Regions from separate parts of the Streptomyces sp. NPDC059255 genome, predicted to be linked through region 3. Evidence: riboswitches for the same ligand, from Rfam matches in the RefSeq annotation. Region 3 holds a riboswitch; each other region holds the start of a gene.
The links. Region 3 has a riboswitch for cobalamin ahead of ACFXKG_RS35415 (ribonucleoside-diphosphate reductase subunit alpha). Riboswitches for the same ligand answer to the same signal wherever they lie in the genome.

Region 1 (6,851 bases), on a different contig from region 3:
GTCGGGCAGAGAGGCCAGCCACGGGCCGACGTTCTCCACGCACAGGGCGCCGCCCGCGGCGTCCCAGGCGAGCAGGGTGTCGGGGCGGTCGGCGAGCCAGAACCGGCCGCGGCTGCGTGCGGCCGCGCAGCACAGGTCCTCCAATGCCTCGTAGAGGCGCCCAGGGTGGAAGGGCCGGCGGCGGCGCCAGACGAGCGTGGTCACCCCGGCCTCGTCGGCGTCCTGGGGCAGCAGCGCGCACGCCGGATGCTGGGCGGCGGCGGCCGTCTCGACGTCGAAGCCGGCGAAGGCGACCTCGGCGAGTTCAGCGAGTCCGCCGGAGTGCGCTGCCACCTGGCGGGCGGTGGGGTGCAGTTGCCTGAGGAGCGCGCGGTCCTCGCTGTCCGCCTCCTCGTTGTCGACCAGGGCGAGGACCGGCGCGTATTCCAGCTGGCGGGCCCAGGTGTCACCGACGGTACGCTGATCGGTCGGCGCGGCCCCCAGGCCGGCTTCGGCCAGGTCGTCGCCGTTGGCCAGGTACGGCAGCACGAGCGCGGGATCCACGGCGGTGATCACGCCGGTGAGGACCAGGCCGGCGTCCCCGTGAGCCGCGACGACTTCCGCCATCCCCTTCGGCTCGACCGAGTCCCACAGTTCGACGACGGCGAGCCGGGTCGAGCCACTGCCGGCCAGCCGCTCCAGCTCGGGGACGAGGTCCTCGCGCAGCGCGCAGCACGCGCAGTCGTTGACCAGCGGAGTCTCACCGTCCGAGAGGTGTCCGGAAGCGTCGCGGATCAGGCGGCGTACGGTTCCGCCGCCCGCGCCGGTCAGGTCGTGATGCAGGGCGACGCTGCCGGGGACGGACCGCAGGAGCAGGTCGACGACCTGTCTGCGGGCGTCCGCGTGGAGCCCGGCGACGATGACGACGGGCAGTCGGGGGTCCTGCGCCATCACCGGGTCCCGTAGCGGCGCTCGAAGCGTTCGACGCGGCCGGCGGTGTCCAGGACGCGGGCGGTGCCGGTGTAGAAGGGATGGCTCACCGAGGAGATCTCGACATCGACGACCGGGTAGGTGTGGCCGTCCTCCCACTCGATCGTCCTGTCGCTGGTCATCGTGGATCGGGTGAGGAAAGCGTGGTTCGAGGCGGAGTCACGGAAGACGACGGGGGCATAGACGGGGTGGATGCCGGGCTTCATGGCTGAGGCGGGCCTTTCGAGGACAGGGCGTGGGGTGGCGGAGCGTTTCAGCGCTCTTCACGGAAGTCGACATGACGACGGACGACGGGGTCGTACTTGCGCAGCACCATCCGGTCGGGGTCGTTGCGCCGGTTCTTACGGGTGACGTAGGTGAAGCCGGTGCCCGCGGTGGAGCGCAGCTTGACGACCGGGCGGAGTTCGTTGCGTGCCATGAGGCTAGTATATGGGAATGATTTCCATTACCAATAGGTAGTGGTCGCAGAGAGAGGCAGGTAACACCCATGTCCGCCCACTGCCAACTGACCGGTGCCAAACCGGGCTTCGGCAACAAGATCTCCCACTCCCACCGGCGCACCTCGCGCCGCTTCGACCCGAACATCCAGCACAAGCGCTACCGGCTCCCCGGCGAGGGCCGCACTGTCCGCCTGACCCTGAGCGCCAAGGCGATCAAGACGGTGGACGTGATCGGCATCGAGGCGGCCGTGGCACGGATCCGGGCACGCGGGGGGAAGGTCTGATGGCGAAGAAGAGCAAGATCGCGCAGAACGAGAAGCGCAAGGAGATCGTCGAGCGGTACGCCGCCCGGCGGGCCGAGCTCAAGGAGATCATCCGCCGCCCCTCGTCGACCGGGGACGAACGCCGGGCCGCACTGGCGGAGCTGCGCCGGCAGCCGCGCAACGCCGGCGCCACCCGCGTACGCAACCGCGACAGTGTGGACGGCCGCCCCCGCGGCTACCTGCGCAAGTTCGGCCTCTCCAGGGTCCGCGCCCGGGAGCAGGCACACGCCGGCTTCCTGCCCGGGGTGACCAGGTCCTCCTGGTAACCGCTGCCCGCTGACACAAAGGCCACGGCCGCGCCCCGCCGCCGCGCATCGGCCGGCGTCTCGCGCCGCGCGGGGCCGACCGTGGCGGCGAAGACCGGTGCGGACAGGAGCAGGCGGCGGCTCGAACACGCTCGACCAAAGGGTTGTCCACGCTCTAGGCTGGGCGGTGCAGCTGGTTCGCCCTGCCCTCCAGGTAGACGCGTCGCAAGAGGGAACCTGGTGGGAATCCGGGACTGCCCCGCAGCGGTGAGTGGGAACGACCACCGTCATACGCACTGGATCCGACGTACCGGGTCTGGGAAGCGACGGCCAGTAGGTGTCTTCCGCAGGAAGGCGTGCCCGCGAGTCCGAAGACCTGCCCGTTGCCCGTGTACGAACCATTCGTGCGCGGAGATCCCGGTGACCTCGTGGGCGGGTCGGCGTACATATCAGGCGGATGACCGCGCTGTGCCGCGCGAGGTCGGGTCCGTCCGGTTCGTCACCCCTTCGCGCTCGCGTCCCGTCCCGGGATTCCAGGGAGATATCTCGCGAAGGAGATTTCCGTGACAACGAAGTCCGCAGCCGCGGCAGCACGGGCCACCGTGTACGGCTACCCCCGCCAGGGTCCGAACCGGGAACTCAAGAGGGCGATCGAGGCCTACTGGAAGGGCCGTGTCCCCGCCGACGCCCTCCGCTCCGCCGCCGCCGACCTGCGCGTCCGCAGCTGGCGGCAGCTCGCCGACGCCGGCATCACCGAGGTCCCGACCGGCGACTTCTCGTACTACGACCATGTCCTGGACACCACCGTCATGGTCGGTGCGATCCCCGCGCGCCACCGTGCCGCAGTGTCCGTCGATCCGCTGGACGGCTACTTCGCCATGGCCCGCGGCACTCAGGACGTCGCACCACTGGAGATGACCAAGTGGTTCGACACCAACTACCACTACCTGGTGCCCGAGCTGGGCCCGGACACGGTCTTCACGGCTGACTCGACCAAGCAGGTCGCCGAGTTGAAAGAAGCCCTCGCCCTCGGGCTGAGCGCCCGGCCGGTACTGGTCGGCCCGGTCACCTACCTGCTGCTCGCCAAGCCCGCCCCCGCCGTGCCCGCGGACTTCGAGCCGCTCACCCTGCTGGACCGGCTGCTCCCCGTGTACGCGGAAGTCCTCGCCGACCTGCGCGCGGCAGGCGCGGAGTGGGTGCAGTTGGACGAGCCCGCCCTGGTCCAGGACCGCACCCCGGCCGACCTGAACGCCGCCGCCCACGCCTACCGCGACCTCGGTGCCCGCACCGACCGGCCCAAGCTCCTGGTCGCCTCCTACTTCGACCGGCTCGGCGAGGCTCTGCCCGTCCTCGCCAAGGCGCCGGTCGACGGACTCGCCCTGGACTTCACCGATGCCGCAGCCGCCAACCTCGACGATCTCGCCGCCGTGGGCGGACTGTCCGGCAAGCGCCTGATCGCCGGTGTCGTCAATGGCCGCAACATCTGGATCAACGACCTGGCCAAGTCCCTCGCCACCCTCGGCACCCTGCTCGGACTGGCCGACCGGGTCGATGTGGCCGCCTCCTGCTCCCTCCTGCACGTCCCCCTCGACACGTCCGCCGAACGGGACATCGATCCGCAGATCCTGCGCTGGCTCGCCTTCGCCCGACAGAAGACCGCCGAGACCGTCACCCTCGCCAGGGGCCTGGCGCACGGGACCGACGCGATCGCGGGCGAGCTGGCCGCGAATCGCGCCGACCTCGCCTCCCGCTCGAACTCTCCCCTCACCCACGACCCGGCCGTCCGCATCCGCACCGCCGCCGTCACGGACACCGACACCCGCCGCTCCCAGCCGTACGCCGAGCGGGCCACCGCCCAGCGCTCCCACCTCGGCCTGCCGCTGCTGCCGACCACCACCATCGGCTCCTTCCCTCAGACCGGCGAACTGCGCACGGCCCGCGCCGACCTGCGCGCCGGACGCATCGACACAGCCGGTTACGAGGAGCGCATCCGCGCCGAGATCGACGAGGTCGTGTCCTTCCAGGAGGAGACCGGGATCGACGTCCTGGTGCACGGCGAGCCCGAGCGCAACGACATGGTGCAGTACTTCGCCGAACAGCTCACCGGTTACCTCGCCACCCAGCACGGCTGGGTGCAGTCCTACGGCACCCGGTACGTGCGTCCACCGATCCTCGCCGGGGACATCTCCCGCCCCGAGCCGATGACCGTACGCTGGACGGCATACGCCCAGTCCCTCACCTCACGCCCGGTCAAGGGCATGCTCACCGGCCCGGTCACCATGCTCGCCTGGTCCTTCGTCCGCGACGACCAGCCCCTCGGCGACACCGCACGCCAAGTCGCCCTGGCCCTGCGTGACGAGGTGAACGACCTCGAAGCGGGCGGCACTTCGGTGATCCAGGTGGACGAGCCGGCGCTGCGCGAGACCCTGCCGCTGCGGGCCGCCGACCGTCCGGCGTATCTGAGCTGGGCCACCGAGGCGTTCCGGCTCAGCACCAGCGGAGTACGGCCGGGCACGCAGATCCACACGCACATGTGCTACGCCGAGTTCGGCGACATCGTGCAGGCGATCGACGATCTCGACGCCGACGTCATCAGCCTGGAGGCCGCCCGCTCGCACATGCAGGTCGCCCGTGAACTGGCATCGCACGGCTATGCGCGCGAGGCCGGACCCGGCGTGTACGACATCCACTCCCCGCGCGTGCCCAGCGCGCGGGAAGCCGCTGATCTGCTGCGGGCCGGCCTCAAGGCCATCCCCGCCGAAAGGCTGTGGGTCAACCCCGACTGCGGGCTGAAGACCCGTGGCTGGCCCGAGACCCGCGCGTCCCTGGAGAACCTGGTCACCGCCGCCCGCGCGGTCCGCGAGGAACTCACCACGTCCTGACCGAAAGCCCGGTCGGCCGGGGGAGGAAGCACCCGCTTTCCTCCCCCGGCCCCAAGCCGCGGGCAGCCGGACAGCCCCGCTGGACCTTGTGGTCCCCAACTGGTCCCCAAGCGTGAGGCGAACGAGCCCCGCCGCAACGAACCATGAAGCACGACTACAGACCTCGCCCCATACGCTCCGAGACGGGTTGACGGCATCGCTCCTGTGGGCACGGGGTCGCACGGCACCTATGGCTCCTGAACCGAATACGCCCAACCCTCCGCGAGGGCAGGACACATTCGACTTACCCGCCCAATGGTTTTTTGCCGACGTGTCCGGAAGGTGTGAAGTCGGGTTCCGCTCACCTGTCTCTGTTCGGTAGAACGGCTTCAAGAAACACATCGAGACTTCGAAGGTCCGGCAGAACGGCATCGGCCCCCGCGCTCCTCAGTACGCTCTTGCCACTCCTCCCCGTCGCTACTGCGACGATGCGTACCCCGTTGGCGCCACCACCCGCTATGTCGGCCGGCGTATCGCCGATGAGTACTGCGTCAGCCGCTGGGCAGCCCGCTCGTTCGAGTGACAGCCGGACCAGGTCGGCACGGTCCTCTGCGTCCTCGCCGTACGCGCCGATGCTCCAGACGATGTGACGGTCGAGGCCAAAAACACTGAGCTTGATCTCTCCCGCCGACCGAATGTTGCCCGTGACCACGGTCTGGGTGACGCCTGCTGACGCGAGCGCGTCCAGTGCACCAGTCGCGCCGGGGAGAGCATGGCCACGTTCACGCAACTCGGCAGAGTGAGCGAGATGCTCCTCAGCGAGCGCCTGGGCGAATCGCTCAAATTCCGCCCGATCAGTCGTAAGACCGTGGAGCTTCGCGGTCTCCCGGAAGATGACTGGCTCGGTGATGCCGTCGATGGCCGCCTGCTCACGCATCGGTATGCCGGTCGTTCGCTCGAACGCGGCGGCGGACAGTTCCCGCCCCACGCCACGTGTCGAGATGAGCGTGTGATCAATATCCCACAGCACCAGCCGCGCCATCCGTCCTCCAACTGCTTGGGCTCGCTCGCTACAAGCTCTCACACGTTCGAGGGGGCACCATGTGGCCACCGTTCAAAACGAGCCCTACCCTGGCGTCACTGCTCAGCCATCGAAAGGGCGGGTATGGAGCCTCCACACACCCGGCTCGGCGATCGGGTCAAGCGCTACCGGAGAGCAACCGGCCGCAGTCAACCGGTCATCGCAGGGCTGTGCGGCATCTCCGAGCGCTATTTGTCCCTGATCGAGGGCAACAAGAAGGTACCTTCCGTCGACGTTCTGTCTCGTCTCGCTGCCGAGCTGGGAGTGCCGATCGGTGCCCTGCTCAACGACATCGTCACTACCGGGTCGACCGAGCCGACCGTGCCGAATGGAGCCGTGCCCGACGTCGCCCGTGCCCTCATCGGTTACGGCAGACCCATCAGCAAGAAAACACCGGCGGTACCAGTGGTTGATCTGCGCGAAAGAGTGGCGGTGTAAGCGGCGACGTCCTCGGCAACCTTGGTGCGGACGTCGCGTGCAATTTTCCTGCCGTCGGTGATTGTCGTCATGGTGGAGCCGCCTTTCTGCGAGGTTCCGGTCAGGCGACGACGATGGTGTGGTTGCCGTTGCGGATCACGCGGTCCTGGCTGAGACCCTCGCCGTTCGCGGCTGATGACAGCATTCTTACCGGCACCCCAACCAGGGACAGCCCCTCAAACGCACGAAACAGGCCGCCAGCCCGACGGCCGCGACCCTGCCCCGACGTGCTCGGCCCGCTATCGGGCGAGGGTGATACCGACCGGCGCGTTGGCGCAGCCGACGGCGATCGCCGCACACTCCCCGGAGAACCGGTGCCGGACAGCTCTGCCCGGGAACCCGCCGTGTGGGAGCGGCGGTGTCGGGGCAGCGGTCCCAGACGCGGACGCGGGGCCGGCGGGGCGGATCGGCTGATCCCGCCCGTGGGGCGAGCTGGACCCGCGGCCTCTGGGTCA
Region 2 (6,851 bases), on a different contig from region 3:
GGTCCGCACCCAGGCGGGCAAGGACCTGCGCAGGCTCGCGGCCGCGCGGGCACCTGTGGCGGCGGTCGGGGCGTCCGGCGCGTCCGCGTCGTCCGGGGCGTCCGAGTCGTCTGCGGGGTCCGGGGACATGTCGGAGGCGTGCGCGGCGGGTCCGAGCGACCTGACGCGGGAGCTGGTCGCGGAACTCGACGGCCATCTCCTCTCCGTCCACGCCGCGTTCGACCGTACGACCGGCTCCCTGGGCACCGTCCCGCCGCCCGTGGCCGTCGCGCTGCGCGGCGCGCTGGGGGAGGCCCTGCGCAACGTGGAGCGGCACGCGGGCGTCCGCGCCGTGACGGTGACGGCGACCCGGGCCACCGACACCGACACCGTCACCGGCGCCGTCGCACTCGTGGTCCGCGACGAGGGCGGTGGGTTCGACCCGGCGGGTGTGCCGGCCCACCGGCGGGGGCTGGCCCGCTCGATCGTCGAGCGGATGGAGTCGGCGGGCGGCCGGGCCGTGATCGTCTCCCGCCCCGGCGAGGGCACGACCGTACGGCTGGAGTGGCCCCGTGCCTGACCAGCCGAAGGCGGGCACTCCGGGCGCTGTTGACGCGGCCGGCGTCCCGGCGGACGTCGCGGCCGATGTCCCGGTGGACATCCCGGCCGCCGATCCGCTGACCGGCCGGATCGCCCGGGACATGCGCGCGGGCCTGCGTGTGGCCGGGCTGTTCATCCTCACCGCCGTGCACCTCGGGCTGGCGCTGCCCGCCCTCCTCGGCAGCCTGCGCGGTTACGACCAGCCCTGGATCCAGCTCTCCGCGTTCACCCTGCTGACCCTCCTCATCATGGCGGACGCGCTGCTCGGCGCCGACGGGCGCGGCCGGCCGCGCCCGTGGGTGGTGCTCGGCCTGACCTGCGCCCTCGTGGCGTCGGCCGTCTCCACCAGCCGGCTGCCCGTGGCGGACTTCATCGGGACCCCGCACTGGACGTTCCTGGAGATCGGCTGGTTCGGGGTGCTGCTGCTCTTCGACGCCGGGCTGCGGCCGACGCTCGTCTTCATCGGCGGCCATCTCGTCCTCACCCTGGCGCAGCTGCTGCTCGCGGGGGTGCCGACCCGGCAGGCCGCCTCCGGCATGGCCGTCAGCGCCCTGGCCATCTGCACCTTCCAGGTCGCCGCCGCCATGCTCGCCCGCTCGCTCGGTGACTGCGCCGCCGCCGCGAGCGCCACGGCGCGCGAGCAGGAGCGCGTCCGTACGGAGGCCGCAGTCGCCGCGCAGGTCCACGCCGACCAGCGGGCCCGCTACGCCGAACTGGACCGCTCCGTCATGCCGTTGCTGACCGGGCTCGCCGGCGGCTCGCTCGACCCGGGGGACGAGGCGGTACGGCGCCGCTCCGCCGTAGAGGCCGCCCGGCTCAGACGGCTCTTCGCGGAACGCGACCACGCGCACGATCCGCTGCTCCACGAACTGCGCGCCGGTATCGACGTCGCCGAACGCCACGGCGTCGACGTACAGCTCGCCGTGCGCGGGGCCTGCGCCCCGGTCGACCGGCGGCTGCGCCGCGCGCTCACCGAGCCCGTGCTGGCCGCGCTCGCGACCGCCGAGCGCGACGCCCGCGCCACGGTCGTGCGTGGCGGCGGCCTGGTGCGGGTGAGTGTGGTGACCGATTGCCCGGCGACCGGGCCGACGGAGATCCCCGAACCGACCGAGCCGGGGGTACGGGTGCGCACGGTGCGCAGCGAGGGGCGGCTGCTGGTGGAGGCGTCGTGCACCCTCGACGGCCCGGTCGACGGCCCGTTCGACGCCCCGGCCGACGCCCCCGAGGACGCGCTCACCGCGTCGTCGTCCGCGTCGTCATCCGCGTCCGCGTCCGCGTCTGTGCCTGTGTCCGCGACCGCATCCGCGGACCGGGGTCACAGCTCGTCCAGTGACGTCAGCCCGTCCTGAATGGCCCGCGCGACCAGGTTCGCCTTGGTCGTCGCGGGCCGCCCCGCGTTGGCGTACTTGATGCGCACCCGCTCCAGATACGTGTTCACGGTACGGACCGAGAGCCCCAGGCTCGCCCCGACCATCGCCTTGGACTCCGACTGGAACCACTCCAGCAGCACCTCCACCTCGCGCGGCGTCAGCGCGGGCCGCCCCTTGCGGGCGTCGCTGCCGAACGCCCCGGCCAGCGCGGGCGGTGTGTACGGGCGGCAGTCGGCCGCCGCCAGCGTCGCCGCCATGAGGTGCCGTTCGCCCTCGGCCTTGGTGAGGTACGTGAACGCCCCCAGGTCCAGGCAGGTCAGCGCGGTCTCCTGGCTGTCCTGCATGGTGTAGACGATGACCTGCCGTTCGCCCGCGACGAGTTGCCGCAGTTCGGGGTAGGCGGGCACCCCGTGAGCGAGCTGCAGGTCCAGCACCACCACGTCCGCGTCCCGGCCCGGCCCCGTCGTCGCCACCGACAGGTCCGGCCCCTTGGCGGTCACCGCGATGGGCCGCTCCGACGCCGCGTACCAGGACTCGATGCCCGCGAGGACCACGGGATGGTCGTCGATCAGAGCGACACTCACGGGCGAGGTTTCCGGCATGCCTCATTGTCCGCCGCGCCCGTTCCCGTCGATCGCCGCCGGGTGGAAAGCGCCGGAAAGTGCTGGTGTGGGGCGGAAAACCGCCTGTGATAGCTTGCCGAGGCCAGTCGAACCCATGTACGTGGGTCAGGGAATCCGGTGGGAATCCGGAGCTGACGCGCAGCGGTGAGGGCGACGGGCGGGGCATCGGCCACTGGACAGCAGTCCGGGAAGGCGCCTCCGTCCGGGTGACCCCGAGTCCGAAGACCTGCTGGCGGCCTCCGTCCGCGTCCTGTGGCGGGGGAGCACCGTACGACCGGGCTCCGCGCATGAGCCCTCGACGCAGAGGAACGACTCCGTGCCGATCGCACGCCTCGCCCGCCGTGCCACTCCCTTCCTCGCCGCCGGCGCCCTGCTGCTCACCGGCTGCGGTACCGGCTCGGACTCCGGAGCTGATTCCGCATCCGGTTCTGATTCCGGTACCGGTTCCGCCCGGGCCGCCGGCTATCCCCGTACCGTCGCCAACTGCGGTCGGGAGGTACGGATCGACGCGCCGCCCGAGCGGGCCGTCTCGCTCAACCAGGGCACCACGGAGATCATGCTCTCCCTCGGCCTCGGCGACCGCATGGCCGGCACCGCCACCTGGACCGACCCGCTGCCGAAGAGCCTGCGGAAGGCGAACGCCGGGGTCGAGCGGCTGGCCGACAACAGCCCCTCCTTCGAGAAGGTCCTGGACGCCGAGCCCGACTTCGTCGCCGCCTCCTTCGAGTCCACCCTGGGCAAGGGCGGCGTGGCCACACGCGCGCAGTTCGAGAAGGTGGGCGTACCGGCGTACGTCTCGCCGTCCGACTGCGCCAAGGACAACACCGGTGACACCGACGGATCCCGGGCGACGCCGCTGACCATGGAGGACGTCTACGGCGAGATCCGCGAACTGGCCACGGTGTTCGGCGTCGAGGAGCGCGGTGACCGGCTCGTCGCGGGGCTGAAGGACCGGATGGCGAAGGCGGTCGCCGGGATCGACGCGAAGAAGGCGAAGGACACCACCGTCCTGTACTGGTTCGCCAACTCCGAGGCCCCCTTCATGGGCGGCTGCTGCGGCGCTCCCGGCATCATCACCGACGCCGTCGGCGCCAAGAACGTCTTCGACGACACCCACGACGAATGGCCGCAGATCAACTGGGAGACGGTCGCCGACCGCGACCCCGCCTTCCTCGTCATCGGCGATCTCACCCGTAAGTCGCAGACGGCCGAGTCGGCGGCGAAGAAGATCGAGTTCCTGGAGACCAACCCGGTCACCCGGGCCATGGACGCGGTGAAGCACCAGCGGTACGTACGCCTCAGCGGCCAGGCCATGAACCCGAGCATCCGCACCGTGGAGGGCGTCGAGCAGGTGGCGGCGGCGCTGCGCGCGTACGCACCCGCCAAGTGACCACCGCGGAACGGGCGTCGAGGGCGTCTGCCGAAGGGAGCCCGGCGCCGCTGGACCCCGGCGGCTCCCGCGAGGTCCGGCGGGCCGCGGTCTGGGTCCGCCCGGTGGGGTGGGCCTGCGGCCTCGCCGCGCTCGCCCTCTCCGTCGCCGTGGCGATCACCATCGGGCCCGCCGACATCCGTGTCGGAGACGTCTGGTCGGTCGTCGGCGCCCACCTGGGCCGGGGCGAGCCGCGTCTCACCCCGATCCGCGACGGCATCGTCTGGAACCTGCGGCTGCCGCGTACCCTGCTGGCGGCCGTCTGCGGCGCCGGGCTCGCGGTGTGCGGCGCGATCATGCAGTCCCTGCTCCGTAATCCGCTCGCCGACCCCTTCGTCCTCGGCGTCTCCTCGGGAGCCTCCACCGGCGCGGTCCTGGTGGTCGTGCTCGGGGTCGGGGGAGGGGCGCTGTCGGTCTCGGGCGGGGCGTTCCTCGGCGCGCTCTGCTCGTTCGGGATGGTGCTGCTGCTCAGCCACACGCTCGGCGGGACGACCGACCGGGTGGTGCTCTCCGGGGTGGCCGCGATGCAGCTCTTCTCCGCCCTCACCTCCTTCGTCGTCCTGACCGCCGCCGACGCGGAGACCACCCGCGGGGTGCTGTTCTGGCTGCTCGGCTCGCTCGGCGGCGCGGGCTGGACCGATGTCCAGGTCTGCGGCGCCGTCCTGCTGGTGGCGCTGGTGGTGTGCGGCGGGTACGCGCGCACGCTCGACGCGTTCGCCTTCGGGCAGGACGCCGCGGGGCACCTCGGCGTCTCCGTGGCCCGTACGCGCCTCGTCCTGCTCACCGTCACCGCGCTGCTGACGGCCGCGCTGGTCTCCTCGGCGGGCGCGATCGGCTTCGTCGGACTCGTCCTGCCGCACGCCGCCCGCGCCCTGGTCGGCCCGGGGCACGGCCGGCTGCTCCCGGTCACCGCGCTGACCGGGGCGGTCTTCCTGGTGTGGGTCGACACCCTGGCCCGTACGGTGCTCGACCCGCAGGAGGTGCCGGTGGGTGTGGTGACCTCGCTCATCGGGGTGCCGGCGTTCGTCCTGGTCCTGTACCGAGGCCGGAGGACCCGATGACCCACCCGACCCCCGACCCCGCCCCCGCGCCCGTCCCCGCTCGGACATCAGTCCCCACGGGACTGAGCGCCGACCGGGTCTCCCGCGCCGCCGGCGGCCGCCTCATCCTCGACGGGGTCTCCCTCACGCCCGCGCCGGGTTCCACGGTGGGGCTGCTCGGCCCCAACGGCTCGGGCAAGTCCACCCTGCTGAGGCTGGTCTCCGGAGTCCTCGCCCCCACCTCGGGCGTCGTCACCCTGGACGGCAGGACCCTCACCGAGGCGGGCCGCAGGACGGTCGCGCGCCGGGTCGCGGTGGTCGAGCAGCAGACCGACACCCAGGTCGAGCTGAGCGTCCGCGATGTCGTACGCCTCGGCCGTGTCCCGCACCGCCGCGCCTGGTCGCCGCCGTCCGCCGGGGACGAGGACGCCGTACGGACGGCCCTGGAGCGCACCGGTCTGACGGACCGCGCGGGCCAGTCCTGGCACACCCTCTCCGGCGGCGAGCGCCAGCGCGTCCAGATCGCCCGCGCCCTCGCCCAGGACCCCCGGGAACTCCTGCTGGACGAGCCGACCAACCACCTCGACATCCAGCACCAGCTCGATCTGCTGAACCTGGTCGTCACGCTCCCGGTCACCACCGTCATCGCCCTGCACGACCTGAACCTCGCCGCGATGTACTGCGACGAGGTCGTGGTCCTGCGCGCGGGCCGGGTGGTGGCCGGCGGGCCCCCGGGCGACGTGATCACCGAGGAGCTGATCGCGGACGTCTACGGGGTACGGGCGTCGGTCACCCGGGACGACGGCGGGACGGGCCGCCCTCATGTGCGGTTCCTCGGCACGGTGCCACGGGCCGGTGACGGACAACTGCCGGTCCCCCATGACGCCGGTCCCCCATGACGCCGGTGACGCATGACATGGAGATCCCGGTGACCGTCCCCCGAGGCTTACTGCATATCATTCGCAAGTGCCCAGCTATCGCATTCGAACAGCCACCCCCGAGGACGCCGACGCCGCCCGCGTGGTGATGCTCGACACCGTGTACCACGACTTCCGCTCGGGGTACGTGCCGCGCTGGCACGGCGACATCATCGACATCGAGGCCGCCTATCTCGTCCCCCCGCGCCACACCCTGCTGGTCGCCGTGGAGGAGGGGGAGGGGCCGGAGGGGAGCGGTGGAACCGTCGTCGCCACCGCCGCCCTCGACTCCCGGGGGCCGGCTCATCCGCCCAACCCCCGCTGGCTCGCGGAGCGTTACCCCTCCGGGGAGACCGCGCAGCTGCGCCGGGTGTACGTGCGCCCCGGCCACCGGCGCCGGGGGCTCGCCCGCGCGCTCGTGCGCGAGCTGCTGGACTTCGCCGCGGCGGACGGCGGTTACCGCTCCGTCTATCTGCACACCGACCCCTCGGTCACCGGCGCCGAGCCGTTCTGGCGGTCGCTCGGGAAAGTGGTGTGCGACGAGCGTGATGCCGCGGAGGTTGCGGCGGGCGATCCGGCGGGCACGGTTCATTTCGAGATCCCCGTCCCTCTCGGGATCCCGGCACCCCGATGAAAACGATTGTCATGTAATCTTTCGTTCGCCCTTGCCCGCCCGTGCCCGAGGACACGCACCAGGCTGTCCAGACGGCTGTCCGCCGGGCCGATCCCCAGCCTGGCCCCCGGCCGGTCCCCCCCCGGCCGATCCCCGGCTGTCCGTCGCGTAGAGAACGAGGACCATGCGCCCTGCCCACCGCCGCCGTCCGGTCGCCGGTCTGCTGCTCGCTCCCCTGCTCGCCCCGCTGCTCACCGGCTGCTTCGCCGACGGCGGCTCC
Region 3 (6,851 bases):
CTTCGACGGCCTGAGCCCCCGTACCTGACCCCCACCCCCCGCCCCACCGTGCCGACTGGGCCCGCCCGTACGGCCCGGGCGGGCGGGCGTCAGGTCCTGATCGGTGACTTCGGCCCGGAGGACTGCGAGGATGACCCCGCCCGCCGGCTCACCCGCGACGGACAGCCCCTCATCGGCCGGCCGCCTTTGTACTTCGGGTAGAGCGAGTCGAAGCCGTCGGTATGAAAGTTGTGGATCACGTCCCGGACCCGGTCCGCACTGGTGAACGTCACCTCGGCGATCTTCGCCACGGGCGTCCCCTGCGCGGCGAGCAGCACCATCCGAGCCCGCCGCCAGGTCACCACCGACCCCGTGCCGCGACGGAGGATCCGCAGGAGTCTTCGCCCCTCGTGGTCATCGATCTCACGAACACGCACTCGCTCTGCCACCGGCACGGTTTCGCTGCCACGTGCCGGCCGGGAGCGTTCATTCCGTAGGTGTGCCCACCCGTAGCCGGTTGCCGTCAGGATCACGCAGCTCAATCTCGCGCGCCCACGGAGCGTCCTTCGCCCGAGCACCGAACTCGTCGGCGATGGCGTCGACATCACGGACGCGGAGGTACACCAACGTATCCGGTCGGGCGTCTCCTTCGTGCTCGGACAAGAACAACCTCACCCGGCCGCGTGCCACCTCGACGAACGCGGGAAGTCCTGGCTCAAAGCGGTGTTCCCACAGCTGGGTGAAGCCCAGACGGCTGTACCACGCGACCGCTGCAGCGGCATCCTCGACGTGAAGAATCGGGATGGCTTCCTCGTCCATGCAGCCCATCATCCCAGAGCACCCGGCAGGGCAAGCGTTGCCTGATGCGGCACTAGAAGTCGTCGTCGAAGCCGACCGTGCCCTCCACCGCCACCTGGTACGCCGACGGGCGCCGCTCGAAGAAGTTCGTCAGCTCCTGGACGCCCTGGAGCTCCATGAACGCGAACGGGTTCTGCGATCCGTACACCGGCGGCAAGCCGAGGCGCTGGAGCCGCTGGTCCGCGACGCACTCCAGGTACGCGCGCATCGACTCCGTGTTCATGCCCGGCAGTCCGTCGCCGCACAGGTCGCGGCCGAACTGCAGCTCCGCCTCGACCGCTTCCCTCAGCATGTCCGTGACCTGCTGCTGAAGGGCGTCGTCGAAGAGCTCCGGCTCCTCCTTGCGGACCGTGTCCACGACCTCGAAGGCGAAGTTCATGTGCATGGTCTCGTCGCGGAAGACCCAGTTCGTGCCCGTGGCCAGGCCGTGCAGCAGGCCGCGCGAGCGGAACCAGTAGACGTACGCGAACGCCCCGTAGAAGAACAGGCCCTCGATGCACGCCGCGAAGCAGATCAGGTTCAGCAGGAAGCGGCGCCGGTCCGCCGGGGACTCCAGGCGGTCGATCTTCTCCACCGAGTCCATCCAGCGGAAGCAGAACCGCGCCTTCTCGCGGATCGACGGGATCTCCTCGACCGCGTCGAAGGCCGCCGCGCGGTCCTCGGGGTCCGGGAGGTAGGTGTCCAGCAGGGTCAGATAGAACTGGACGTGCACGGCCTCCTCGAAGAGCTGGCGCGAGAGATAGAGCCGCGCCTCCGGGGAGTTGATGTGCTTGTAGAGCGTCAGCACCAGATTGTTCGAGACGATCGAGTCGCCCGTCGCGAAGAACGCCACCAGCCGGCCGATCATGTGCTGCTCGCCGGGGGTGAGCTTGGCGAGGTCGGCGACGTCGGAGTGGAGGTCGACCTCCTCCACGGTCCAGGTGTTCTTGATCGCGTCGCGGTAGCGCTCGTAGAAGTCCGGGTAGCGCATGGGGCGGAGCGTCAGCTCGAAGCCCGGGTCCAGGAGATTCTTTTCCGTCGTCATTACTGGCAGGCCTCGCAGGACTCGGGGTTTTCCAGGGAACAGGCGATCGCCTCGTCGGCCGGGGTGAGCTGTGCCGGTACGGGGGCGGAGGCGGGGGTGGGATGGGTGGTGGGGGCGGGAGCCGGAGTGGAGCCGGCCGCGCGGGCGATCCGGGTCGCCGGGCGCGAGCGCAGGTAGTACGTCGTCTTGAGCCCCTTCTTCCAGGCGTACGCGTACATCGAGCTGAGCTTCCCGATGGTCGGCGTCTCCAGGAACAGGTTGAGCGACTGGCTCTGGTCCAGGAACGGCGTGCGGGCCGCCGCCATGTCGATCAGGCCGCGCTGCGGGATCTCCCACGCCGTACGGAACAGCTCCCGTACCTCCGCCGGGATCCAGCCGAAGCCCGCCACCGAGCCGCTCGCCTCGCGCAGCGCCTCGCGGGTCCGGGCGTCCCAGACGCCGAGCCGCTTCAACTCCTCCACCAGGTAGGAGTTGACCTGGAGGAACTCCCCGGAGAGCGTCTCGCGCTTGAACAGGTTCGAGACCTGCGGCTCGATGCACTCGTACACGCCCGCGATCGACGCGATGGTCGCCGTCGGCGCGATGGCGAGGAGGAGGGAGTTGCGCATGCCGGTCTCCGCGACCCGGGCGCGCAGCGCCGCCCAGCGCTCCGGCCAGTTCAGCGCCACGTCGTAGTGGTCGGGGTGGAGCACCCCGCGCGCCGCGCGCGTCTTCGACCAGGCGGGGAGCGGCCCGTCGCGCTCGGCGAGGTCGCAGGAGGCCTCGTACGCCGCGAGCATGATCCGTTCGGCGAACCGGGTGGAGAGCGCGGCGGCCTCGGGGGAGTCGAAGGGCAGCCGCTTCTTGAAGAAGACGTCCTGGAGGCCCATCGCGCCCAGGCCCACCGGGCGCCACTTGGCGTTGGAGCGGCCCGCCTGCTCGGTCGGGTAGAAGTTGATGTCGACGACCCGGTCGAGGAAGGTGACGGCGGTACGGACGGTCTCGTCCAGCCGCGCCCAGTCGATGTCGCCGGTGGCCGCGTCCACGAACGCGCCCAGGTTGACGGAGCCGAGGTTGCAGACGGCCGTCTCGCCGTCGTCCGTGACCTCAAGGATCTCGGTGCAGAGGTTGGAGGAGTGGACGGTGTGGCCGGGCTCGGCGGTCTGGTTGGCCGTACGGTTCGACGCGTCCTTGAAGGTCATCCAGCCGTTGCCGGTCTGCGCGAGGGTGCGCATCATCCGGCCGTACAGCTCACGGGCCTTGAGGGTCTTGCGCGCGAGACCGTCCGCCTCCGCCTTGCGGTACGCGGCGTCGAAGGCGTCGCCCCACAGGTCGACCAGGTCCGGCACGTCCACGGGGGAGAAGAGCGACCAGACGCCGTCCGCCTCGACCCGGCGCATGAACTCGTCGGGGATCCAGTGCGCGAGGTTGAGGTTGTGCGTACGGCGCGCGTCCTCGCCCGTGTTGTCGCGCAGTTCGAGGAACTCCTCCAGGTCCGCGTGCCAGGTCTCCAGGTAGACGCAGGCCGCGCCCTTGCGCCGGCCGCCCTGGTTGACGGCGGCGACGGAGGAGTCGAGGGTCCGCAGGAACGGGACGATGCCGTTGGAGTGGCCGTTCGTCCCCCGGATCAGTGAACCGCGCGAGCGGATACGGGAGTACGAGAGCCCGATCCCGCCCGCGTGCTTCGAGAGCCGCGCCACCTGGTGGTACCGGTCGTAGATCGAGTCCAGCTCGTCCAGCGGCGAGTCCAGCAGGTAGCAGGAGGACATCTGGGGGTGGCGGGTGCCGGAGTTGAAGAGCGTGGGGGAGGAGGGGAGGTAGTCGAGCCGGCTCATCAGCCCGTAGAGCCGCCCGACCTCCGCCACCGCCCGGTCGCTGTCGTCCTCGGCGAGCCCGGCGGCGACGCGCAGCAGGAAGTGCTGCGGCGTCTCGACGACCTGCCGGGTGAGGGGGTGCCGGAGCAGATAGCGGCTGTAGAGGGTGCGCAGCCCGAAGTAGCCGAAGCGGTCGTCGGCGGCCGGGTCGATCAGTGCGTCCAGGCGCGCGGCGTGGCGCGCGACGAAGGCGGCCGTACGGTCCGCGATCAGACCCTCGCGGTGGCCGACAGTGACGGACGCGGAGAACGACACGGCGCCCTGGGACGCGGCCTCGTCGGCGATCGTGCGGGTGAGCAGCCGGGCGGCGAGCCGGGAGTACGCGGGATCCTCGGAGATCTGTCCGGCCGCCGCCTCCGTGGCCAGCTCGCGCAGCTCGGCCTCGTCCGAGCGGGCGTTACGGCCGCGCAGCGCGGCGGCGGCGATCCTGCCCGGGTCGGCGTCGGGCAGATCGGCGGTCAGCTCGGTCAGGGTCCGCAGCAGCGCGGTGCCGGGGGCGTCGGCCGTCGGTTCCTGCCCGGCTCCGGGCCCCCGCTCGGTCGTTGCTGAAACCGGATCCGCTGGCGCGATGGTCACGTGGTGCTCTCCCTCGCTCGGCTCTGGGCCGCGAGGAGGCACGGGTCCGCGCGCACGGAGGCACGCCCGTCATCGCAGAGGGCCGCACACCGCGCCGCGTCCACCGGCCCAACCGCGAGGCCCGGACGTCTGGGCGCCCGGATCGGTCGAGCCGGACGCACTGCCGGCAGGTGTTCGGACTAGGGGGCGCGACAAAGCGCGCCACAGTACACCGTTGCGGGACAGTTCCGGATTCACACCGGATTCCCCTGCGTCGACAGCGAGGTCGAGCATACATCTGGGGGGCGCGCGCCGCGCCACCCCCCAGATGTTGTGTCGTACGCCGCCGCCGTACGAGATCGGCGGCGGCTCGGCAGCAGCTCCGCGACGGCCCGGCGGCGGCTCAGCAGCAGCGGAAGCCCTCGCGCGGGTCGGCCTCGCGGGCGTCCGTGCGGCTGCGTTCGAAGGCGCGGCGGGTCATGATCCCGCCCGCCGGGTCACCGGCGCCGGCACCCGCGCCCGTACCCGCACCGGCTGCCGCGTCCGCGTGGGCCCGGGCGTGGGCCACGTAGCGCTCGTACGCCGACTCGCCGGTGAACTCCCGTACGTACCAGCGGATCCGCCCGGCCACGTGCCGCACCCGATCCGCCCGGCTCCGGACGCGCGTCATGCCGGGCCCGTCCCCGCCGGGACGCTCTCCCGCTCCTTGGTGGCCTCGGCGGCGGCCAGTTCCGCCTTCTCCTCCTGGGTGGGGATCAGGCCGGCCGGGGCGACGATCTTCGACTCGACGTACGGGACCTCCGTCAGCCGGACGCCCTCCGGATCGCGGATCGCCTTGAAGCAGACCCGTCCGGCGTCCGCGATGACCACGAGGATGAGGACCGCGAAGAGCGCCGAGAGCACCCCGTCCACCGTGGAGTTGGTGACCACGGTGTGCATGTCGTCCATGGTCTTGGCCGGGGCCAGCACCTCGCCCCGGTCGATGGCCGACTGGTACACGTCGCGCTGGGTGAAGAAGCCCACCCTCGGGTCCGCCGAGAAGATCTTCTGCCAGCTCGCGGTGAGCGTGACGGCGGCGTCCCAGGCGAGCGGTACGGCCGTCACCCACGCCCACTTCAGGCGGCCGGACTTGACCAGCAGTGTGGTGCAGACGGCGAGCGCGACGGCCGCCAGGAGCTGGTTGGCGATGCCGAAGAGCGGGAAGAGCTGGTTGATGCCGCCCAGCGGGTCATGGACACCGACCCAGAGGAAGTAGCCCCAGCCGCCGACCACCACAGCGCTGGCGAACCAGACGCCCGGCTTCCAGCTCACCTCGCGCATCGGCTTGTACACGTTGCCGAGCATGTCCTGGAGCATGAAGCGCCCGACGCGCGTCCCCGCGTCCACCGTGGTGAGGATGAACAGCGCCTCGAACATGATGGCGAAGTGGTACCAGAACGCCTTCATGGCGGTGCCGCCGACGACGGACGAGAAGATCTCCGCCATGCCGAGGGCGAAGGTCGGCGCCCCGCCGGTCCGCGACAGCAGGCTCGTCTCCTCGACGTCCTTGGCCGCCTGGGCGAGCTGGTCCGGCGAGATGGTGAAGCCCAGGTTGGCGACGGCCTGCGAGGCGGACTCGACCGTACCCCCGATGACCCCGGCCGGGGAGTTGACCGCGAAGTACAGGCCCGGGTCGATGATGCAGGCGGCGATCAGCGCCATGATCGCGACGAACGACTCGGTCAGCATCGCGCCGTAACCGATCATCCGGATCTGGGTCTCCTTCTGGACCATCTTCGGCGTCGTGCCCGAGGAGATCAGCGAGTGGAAACCCGAGAGCGCGCCGCACGCGATGGTGATGAAGACGAAGGGGAACATCGATCCGGCGAAGACCGGGCCGTCACCGCGGCTCGCGAAGTCGGTGATCGCCTCCATCTTCATGGTGGGCAGCGCGATCACCACGCCCAGCGCCAGCAGCACGATCGTGCCGACCTTCATGAAGGTCGACAGGTAGTCGCGCGGCGCCAGCAGCATCCACACCGGAAGCACGGAGGCGAGGAAGCCGTACGCGATCATCCAGATGACCAGCGTGCCCGCTTCCAGCGTGAAGATGTCGGCGAGCGAGGACTCGGCGACCCAGCCGCCCGCCACGATGGCGAGCAGCAGCAGTGCCACCCCGATGAGCGAGACCTCGCTGACCCGGCCGGGGCGCAGCACCCTCAGGTACACGCCCATGAAGAGGGCGATCGGGATGGTCATGGCGATGGAGAAGACGCCCCACGGCGAGTGCGCCAGCGCGTTGACGATGACCAGCGCCAGCACGGCCAGCAGGATGATCATGATCATGAAGACGGCGATCAGGGCCGCCGCGCCGCCGAAGGGGCCGATCTCGTCCCGGGCGATCTGGCCGAGCGACCGGCCGTCGCGGCGGGTGGAGAAGAACAGCGTCACCATGTCCTGGACGGCGCCGGCGAAGATGACGCCCGCGACGATCCAGATGGTGCCGGGCAGATACCCCATCTGCGCGGCGAGCACCGGGCCGACCAGCGGCCCGGCGCCCGCGATGGCCGCGAAGTGGTGGCCGAACAGCACGCGCCGGTCGG

Region 1: it holds a riboswitch for cobalamin, as region 3 does, so the genes downstream of both, metE (5-methyltetrahydropteroyltriglutamate--homocysteine S-methyltransferase) here and ACFXKG_RS35415 (ribonucleoside-diphosphate reductase subunit alpha) in region 3, are expected to answer to the same signal.
Region 2: it holds a riboswitch for cobalamin, as region 3 does, so the genes downstream of both, ACFXKG_RS26515 (ABC transporter substrate-binding protein) here and ACFXKG_RS35415 (ribonucleoside-diphosphate reductase subunit alpha) in region 3, are expected to answer to the same signal.

Annotation. Positions count from the first base shown of each region.
Region 1 is NZ_JBHYZP010000001.1:283,816-290,666, reverse strand. It holds gene ACFXKG_RS01290 (CobW family GTP-binding protein) at 1-930, opposite strand, end outside; gene ACFXKG_RS01285 (type B 50S ribosomal protein L31) at 930-1,175, opposite strand; gene rpmG (50S ribosomal protein L33) at 1,223-1,387, opposite strand; gene rpmB (50S ribosomal protein L28) at 1,457-1,693, shown strand; gene rpsN (30S ribosomal protein S14) at 1,693-1,998, shown strand; cobalamin riboswitch at 2,173-2,376, shown strand; gene metE (5-methyltetrahydropteroyltriglutamate--homocysteine S-methyltransferase) at 2,541-4,859, shown strand; gene ACFXKG_RS01260 (HAD family hydrolase) at 5,200-5,880, opposite strand; gene ACFXKG_RS01255 (helix-turn-helix domain-containing protein) at 6,004-6,357, shown strand; gene ACFXKG_RS01250 (NAD(P)-dependent alcohol dehydrogenase) at 6,849-6,851, opposite strand, start outside.
Region 2 is NZ_JBHYZP010000026.1:8,970-15,820, forward strand. It holds gene ACFXKG_RS26500 (sensor histidine kinase) at 1-559, shown strand, start outside; gene ACFXKG_RS26505 (hypothetical protein) at 552-1,928, shown strand; gene ACFXKG_RS26510 (DNA-binding response regulator) at 1,895-2,533, opposite strand; cobalamin riboswitch at 2,639-2,821, shown strand; gene ACFXKG_RS26515 (ABC transporter substrate-binding protein) at 2,889-3,962, shown strand; gene ACFXKG_RS26520 (FecCD family ABC transporter permease) at 4,013-5,062, shown strand; gene ACFXKG_RS26525 (ABC transporter ATP-binding protein) at 5,059-5,940, shown strand; gene ACFXKG_RS26530 (GNAT family N-acetyltransferase) at 6,008-6,592, shown strand; gene ACFXKG_RS26535 (ABC transporter substrate-binding protein) at 6,756-6,851, shown strand, end outside.
Region 3 is NZ_JBHYZP010000043.1:73,558-80,408, forward strand. It holds gene ACFXKG_RS35395 (TetR/AcrR family transcriptional regulator) at 1-28, shown strand, start outside; partial or broken gene ACFXKG_RS35400 (helix-turn-helix domain-containing protein) at 174-428, opposite strand; gene ACFXKG_RS35405 (glyoxalase superfamily protein) at 466-798, opposite strand; gene ACFXKG_RS35410 (ribonucleotide-diphosphate reductase subunit beta) at 851-1,861, opposite strand; gene ACFXKG_RS35415 (ribonucleoside-diphosphate reductase subunit alpha) at 1,861-4,290, opposite strand; cobalamin riboswitch at 4,438-4,606, opposite strand; gene ACFXKG_RS35420 (CstA-like transporter-associated (seleno)protein) at 4,673-4,939, opposite strand; gene ACFXKG_RS35425 (carbon starvation CstA family protein) at 4,936-6,851, opposite strand, start outside.